Aquibium oceanicum: one gene and its partner. The protein of the gene in region 2 interacts with the protein of the main gene of each other region in a pairwise test. Links are inferred from orthologs where the notes say so. Each region holds a gene or a part of one and is shown on either strand. Other genes may lie near its edges. The genes, in order: grpE and BSQ44_RS25360.

Evidence for each region.
Region 1: the proteins of BSQ44_RS25360 (region 2) and grpE interact in binary tests that used the Escherichia coli proteins (3 or more experiments, as listed by UniProt). The link is inferred for Aquibium oceanicum from one-to-one orthologs.

What each region holds. Positions count from the first base shown.
Region 1 is NZ_CP018171.1:1,130,530-1,133,775, forward strand. What follows is about bases 215-3,143. They hold grpE (nucleotide exchange factor GrpE), read right to left. Parts: upstream 2,049-3,143; coding sequence 1,380-2,048; downstream 215-1,379. Other genes in these bases: BSQ44_RS05650 (hypothetical protein), read left to right, coding at 215-269; BSQ44_RS26785 (hypothetical protein), read left to right, coding at 448-624; BSQ44_RS05655 (trimeric intracellular cation channel family protein), read right to left, coding at 698-1,330; hrcA (heat-inducible transcriptional repressor HrcA), read right to left, coding at 2,149-3,143. Outside these bases: more of BSQ44_RS05650, read left to right, coding at 1-214; more of hrcA, read right to left, coding at 3,144-3,222. UniProt on the Escherichia coli protein: Participates actively in the response to hyperosmotic and heat shock by preventing the aggregation of stress-denatured proteins, in association with DnaK and GrpE. It is the nucleotide exchange factor for DnaK and may function as a thermosensor.
Region 2 is NZ_CP018172.1:8,928-12,070, reverse strand. Bases 181-3,006 are described here. They hold BSQ44_RS25360 (Nramp family divalent metal transporter), read right to left. Parts: upstream 2,354-3,006; coding sequence 1,007-2,353; downstream 181-1,006. Other genes in these bases: BSQ44_RS25355 (MerR family transcriptional regulator), read right to left, coding at 2,506-2,919; BSQ44_RS25365 (hypothetical protein), read left to right, coding at 498-995; BSQ44_RS25370 (endonuclease/exonuclease/phosphatase family protein), read left to right, coding at 181-427. Also shown: more of BSQ44_RS25370, read left to right, coding at 1-180; BSQ44_RS25350 (copper chaperone PCu(A)C), read left to right, coding at 3,082-3,143. UniProt on the Escherichia coli protein: H(+)-stimulated, divalent metal cation uptake system. Involved in manganese and iron uptake. Can also transport cadmium, cobalt, zinc and to a lesser extent nickel and copper. Involved in response to reactive oxygen.

The DNA of each region.
Region 1 (3,246 bases), on a different replicon or contig from region 2:
TCACTTTCGAGCTTTCGGGCATCATGGATCTGCAACTCGAAGGGTTCACTGCCCAGAACGTATTGGGAAGACTCATCCTGCGCCGGGCGCCTGATCGACCGGAAAGACGTCCTCACATGACGTTGAGCCCACTTCGAGAGGATATCGAGATCGAACTCGAACCTTGCTATGGTCTATTCGGACTGATCCGCGCACGGTCGGTCTCCATCAGCATCGAACCGGGCCGTCCAGGCGCGCAACAGGCGGTGGAAGAGACGCGGGAAATTTGAGAGCGGGGGGACCTTGGGTGCTCCAAGCGGCTCGAAGAAGAACAAAATGCAGGGTCCAACCAACCGTCTTCCACATGCCTGTTTCGACTGTCGTAGATCATGGAAGATACACCGGCAGGGCGCAGATATCTGTCCTCGCTGTGGCGTCACTCTCCACTACATGGGACGGTCATTCAGAGTGCCGAAGTCCTCTGATGGCGAACAGTGGGAAAAGCTGAGAGCGCTATGGTTTGCCGGCTTTCGCTTCTGGAGCTACCGGGACTATCCGCAAGCCGAACCCCTTCCCGAGCGGTTGCGCGATGTCGAGGACTTCGTCCGCCGCAATCCGGATCATCCTTTCCGCGTGAAGGGGTAGATGTCTGCATTGGTGCGGTGCGGTTTTCGGTGCTTCAAGAGCGATGTGAGCAGGCGTTCAGCGGCAACCCCCCTCACAAAACATCCTCCGGCTTTCTCCCCGGCCGGCTTCTGTACGTCGGGATGGTCCAGCCGAAGCGGATGGCGCCGCCGCGGACGGCCAGCGCCGACAGCGCGCCGACGACGGCGGCCAGTGGCATGGGGACGCCGAGGACGGCAAGCGCGGTGAAGGCGGCGGCGCCGGTCAGCGCGGCGGTGACGTAGATTTCGGGGCGCAGCAGCACCGAGGGCTCGGCGGCGAGCAGATCGCGCAGAATGCCGCCGAAGGTCGCGGTCATGACGCCGGTGACGATGGCGACGGTGGCCGAACCGGTGACGACGAGGCCCTTGTACGCGCCGTAGACGCAATAGGCGGCGAGCCCGACGGCGTCGAGCCACAGGAGCAGCCGGTAGCGGGATTCCAGGCGATGGGCGGTGAAGTAGACGCCGACCGCGACGGCGGCGCAGACGAGGATGTAGTCCTGGTTGACGGTCCAGAAGACCGGCACGTCGAGCACGAGGTCGCGCAGGGTCCCGCCGCCGATGCCGGTGGCAGCGGCGAGGAAGATGAACCCCAGAATGTCGAGCTGCTTGCGCGAGGCCGCCAGCGCGCCGGTCGCGGCGAAGACGGCGACGCCAGCATAATCGAAGAAGACGAGCGGGTTCATCGAGGCCTCCCCGCCGAGCAATAGCTCAAGGCGGGGAAAAGCACAAAGATCAGGCCTTGCCGTCCTGCTCGGCCGAAGCGGCTTCGCCCGCCGGCTCTTGCGCCTGGGCTGCAGCCTTCGGCCCGCCCTTGGCGACGCCGACCATGGCCGGCCGCAGCACGCGCTCGCCGATGACGTAGCCGGTCTGCACGACCTGCACGACCGTGTTGGCGGGCACGTCGGGATTGGGCACCTCGAACATGGCCTGGTGGAAGTTCGGATCGAACTTCTCGCCCTCGGGCGCGATCTTCTTGACGCCGTGACGCTCCAGCGCGGAGATCATGCTGCGCTCCGTCATCTCGACACCTTCGAGCAGCGCGGCAAAGCCGGCCTCGCCCTTCTCCTTCGCCTCGGCGGGGACCGCGTCGAGCGCGCGGCGCAGATTGTCGGAGACGGTCAGCATGTCGCGGGCGAAGTTCGCGATGGCGTAGTTGCGCGCGTCGTGCACGTCGCGCGCGGTGCGGCGGCGCAGGTTCTCCATCTCGGCGGCAAGGCGGAGCGCCTTGTCCTTCAGATCCTCGTTTTCCTTGGCAAGGCGCATGAAGGCTTCGAAATCGGCCTGGTTCTCGTTGTCCGGCGCGCCTTCGGGCTGCGCCGAGTCATCTGGCGCGTGCTCGGCATAGCCGCTCTTGGCGGCTTCCAGATCCGGCGCGCGGTCGTCTTTCGGATGGTCGCTCATCGCTTGATCCCGTATTCCTGCGAGTAACTTGAAAGTAGGCCCGATATCGAGGCTCGGACCCCAAAAATCAAGGGGCGGAGGCGATCCGCTCGCAGTCGTACTACCGGAGCATGCGCGAGATCATCTGGGCGGTGTAGTCGACCATGGGGACGATGCGGGCGTAGTTGAGGCGGGTGGGACCGATGACGCCCAGCGCGCCGATGACGCGGGAGTCCTTGTCGCGGTAGGGGGCGACCACGAGGGAGGAGCCGGAGAGCGAGAAGAGCTTGTTTTCCGAGCCGATGAAGATGCGCACGCCCGAGCCTTCCTCGGCCAGTTCCAGCAGCTGGATCAGGCCTTCCTTGGTCTCGAGGTCCTCGAACAGGTGCTTGAGCAGTTCGATGTCGGCCTGCGCGGTGACGTTTTCCAGGAGGTTGGCGCGGCCGCGCACGATGAGGCGTGCCGGCGAGGTGCCGCTTTCCGTGCCGGCCCACACGGCGAGGCCCTTTTCGACGAGGTCCTGCGACAGGGAATCCAGCGCGGCGCGTGTCTCTTCCCTCAGCCGCGCGATCTCGCTGCGCGCCTCGGCAAGCGTTCGGCCCCGGATGTGGGCGTTGAGGAAGTTCGAGGCCTCGTGGAGCTGCGAGGTGGTGACGCCGTCCGGCAGGTCGACCACGCGGTTTTCCACGTCGCCGGACTGCGAGACCAGGACGGCGAGCGCCTTGTTGGGCTCGAGCTGGATGAACTCGATGTGCTTCAGCGCCGCCTCGCTCTTGCCCGACAGCACCAGCCCGGCGCCACGCGACATGCCCGAAAGCATCTGGCTGGCCTCGGTCAGCATGTGCTCCAGCGAGGCACCGTTGCCCGACGCCTTGATCTGGGCGTCGATGACCCGGCGCTCGTCCTCCGACAGGTCGCCGATCTCCATGAAGGCATCGACGAAGAAGCGCAGGCCCTTCTGGGTCGGGAGGCGGCCGGCCGACACATGCGGCGAATAGATGAGGCCGAGATGCTCCAGGTCGCTCATCACGTTGCGCACCGTGGCGGGCGACAGCGACGAGGGCAGGAGGCGCGACAGGTTGCGAGAGCCGACCGGCTCTCCGTCGCGCAGGAAGGAATCGGCGATCAGGCGGAAGATCTCGCGCGAGCGGGTATCCAGCGACTGGAGGGTCGGATCCATGAGGGGTATCGTCATCGGCGGCGAACCTTTTGACAAAGG
Region 2 (3,143 bases):
CGGTAGGTTTGCCGTCCGCTATGAACTGCTTGTGGGAGGCCGGACCCTCATCGTCTATGCGGTTCATCCGCAGACGCCGAGAAGTCCACGCATGTGGCGCGAGCGGTCGGCCTATCTGCGTGATCTTGCACAGGCGCTCAGGTCGGAACGGCACGACACCCCCGTTGTCGTCGCGGGAGACTGGAACACCGCCTCGTGGTCTCCCTTCTTCAAAAACCTGTTGTCCTCCACGGGTTACAGGACGACTGAATCCCGATGGTGGCCCCTGCCGACCCGATTCAGCATAAGGTTCGGATCGTGGACGCAGCTCGGGACACCAATCGATCGCATCGTGCTGTCGCCGGCGGTGGGATTGGACAGCTTGGCGATGGGGCCAAAATTTGGCTCAAATCACCTTCCAGTCATTGCGAGGCTCACACTTCCATAGGACAGGCCATCGATCCCAACTTCAGGTACGGTGAGCGGATGCATCAAGACGCGCGGATCGGAAGGCGAGCATGCGGCTAAGGCAGACAATCGCCGTTTTGCTTGCGGCATCGCTTGCCGGCGTTTTACCGGCTTTGGCAAAGGCGCCGACGGGAGTGTTCCTGTGGTTTCCAGAGCAAGGAGCAGTACCTTCCTCCGCGGACTGTGATGCGCTCGTGCGGCGCATCAGGCCGTCCCGTGAGAAGGCCGACGCATTGCTTTGGGGCCGAGTGCCGTTCGGTTCGGACATGGAATACTATCTGTTCCTGGATCAAAGGAGGATGGAGACGACCTATGCCGCGGAGGGCGACTACGATACAGGGACGGTCCGTTTCGGCCAGACCCGCGGGGACGAGACAGCCTTCGAGCTCATCCCGGATGACCATCCGACGGTGACGATTGCCGGGAATATAGTCGCGCCCGCGAGCAGCTCGGTCGTCAAGGTCATTCTGCGTAACGTTCCTTCATCCAACGGCGCCGCCGATCGGGTGACCTACTTCTGCCGGTTCGAGGACGACACAGAGGCGTGAGGGCGCCGGGATCAGGCCGTGGACGCAAGAAAGTCAAAGAGCAGTTTGACGTTCAGGGCAGCGATGGCAAAGGCGATGAAGAAGGCGACGGCGACCAGCGCACGGGGCGCCACCAGTTCACCCATCTTTTTCCGGTCGGCCGTGAACATCACCAATGGAAAGACGGCGAATGACAGCTGAAGGCTGAGGATCACCTGAGTCAAGATCAGGAGCTGGGCGGTGCCGCTCTCTCCGTACCAGATTGTGATCGCCGCGGCCGGGATGATGGCGATCGCCCGCGTGATGAGCCGGCGAAGCCAGGGTGGCAGCTTGATATCGAGGAATCCTTCCATGACGATCTGTCCCGCCAGGGTCGCCGTCACCGTCGAGTTTATGCCACAGCACAGGAGCGCGATTCCGAACAAGGTCGGCGCGATGGCCGCACCGAGCATCGGTGCCAGCAAGCTGTGGGCCTGGCCCAATTCGGCGATTTCCGTCCTCCCGGTCGTGTTGAACGTGGCGGCGGCAAGGATGAGGATCGACGCATTCACGCAGAGCGCAAACATCAGTGCGACCGTGGAGTCGATCGTGGCGAACTTCAGCGCTTCGCGCTTTTCCGGCAGGCTGTCGCCATAATTCCTCGTCTGGACGATCCCGCAGTGGAGATAGAGGTTATGCGGCATCACCGTCGCGCCGAGGATGCCGAGAGCGAGGTAGAGCAATTCAGGATTGGTGACGATCTCGGTGGTCGGGGCGAACCCGCGGATGACGTCGCCCCAGTTTGGATCCGCCAGAAGAATCTGAAGCACGAAGCAGACGGCAATTACGGCAAGCAGCGCGATCACCAGAGCTTCGACCCAGCGGAAGCCAAGCCTTTGCAGATAGAGAATGAGGAAAACGTCAAGCGCGGTGATCACGACGCCAATTTCCAGCGGGATGCCAAAGAGCAGGTTCAAGCCGATGGCCGTTCCGATGACCTCGGCGATGTCGGTCGCGATGATCGCGATCTCGGCCAGCACCCACAGGGTACGCGACACGAACTTTGGATACGCATCCTTGCAAGCCTGCGCCAGGTCCCTACCGGACGCGATGGCGAGCCGCGCGCAAAGGGATTGGAGGATGATCGCCATGATGTTTGAGATCAGGGCCACCACGAGCAGGGTGTATCCGAAGCGCGATCCGCCTGCGATCGACGTCGCCCAGTTGCCGGGGTCCATGTAGCCGACGGCGACGAGATAGCCTGGACCGATGAAGGCTGCGGCCCGGCGCCAGGACGAGTGCATGCCCTGCACGGGCACAGACCGGTGCACATCGGACATCGAAGGGGCACTCGACCTGCCCTTCCAGCCGTTGGCGACGTCCGACGTCGGATCGGCCATATTGATCTCATGTTTTGCAGTTGCGACTTATTTGCATTTAAAGTTAGGAAAGCGCTTTTTGCAAGAGGCGCTGGCTGACGTCGCGCCGCAATTCAGAAAACTTTCTGGGATCGTGCGAGAAGCCGACGTTTGGATTTTCGCAGAGGTCGCTACTAGTGTTCGCTCACGCACATGTCGTGGTTGGCGAGAGACCGCAGGACGTAGCAGTGTTTGATCTGGTCGTCGTGGTTGCGGGACGTCATGCGATCAAGCTCCTTCTCGAGAAGACGGAGCTTGGCGATCTTGTTGCGAACGGCCTGAAGCTGCCGGACGGCGATTTCATCGGCATCCACGCAAGGACGGTCGGGATGGGCGCTTAGTTTCAGGAGCTCCCTGATGGCCTCGATTGTGAACCCCAGATCCCGAGCATGCTTGATAAACGACAGGCGCTCTCGATCATGTGATTCATATCGCCGCTGGTTGCCTCCGGAGCGTTCGGCAGCAGCCATCAATCCCATCTGTTCATAGTACCGTATCGTAGGAATTTTGACGCCGGTTGCCCGCGACAGTTCTCCAATCGTCAGCATATGTTCCTCCAGTATCTATAGTTATTATGGCTTAGGATTTCTCCCTGCAAACGCGTTCAATTGCCGCATTGTCCGGCAGCATTGATCACAGGTTTGCCCAGATTGTGCTCAACCAAGGGGCAGGCACTGGATAGGGGACAATTGCTTGTGAATAGAGCACTTTTGACGGCGGCGCTGGCAATCTTCGTCGTGGCCACGCAGGTGGAGGCTTCCGACGGTGTACA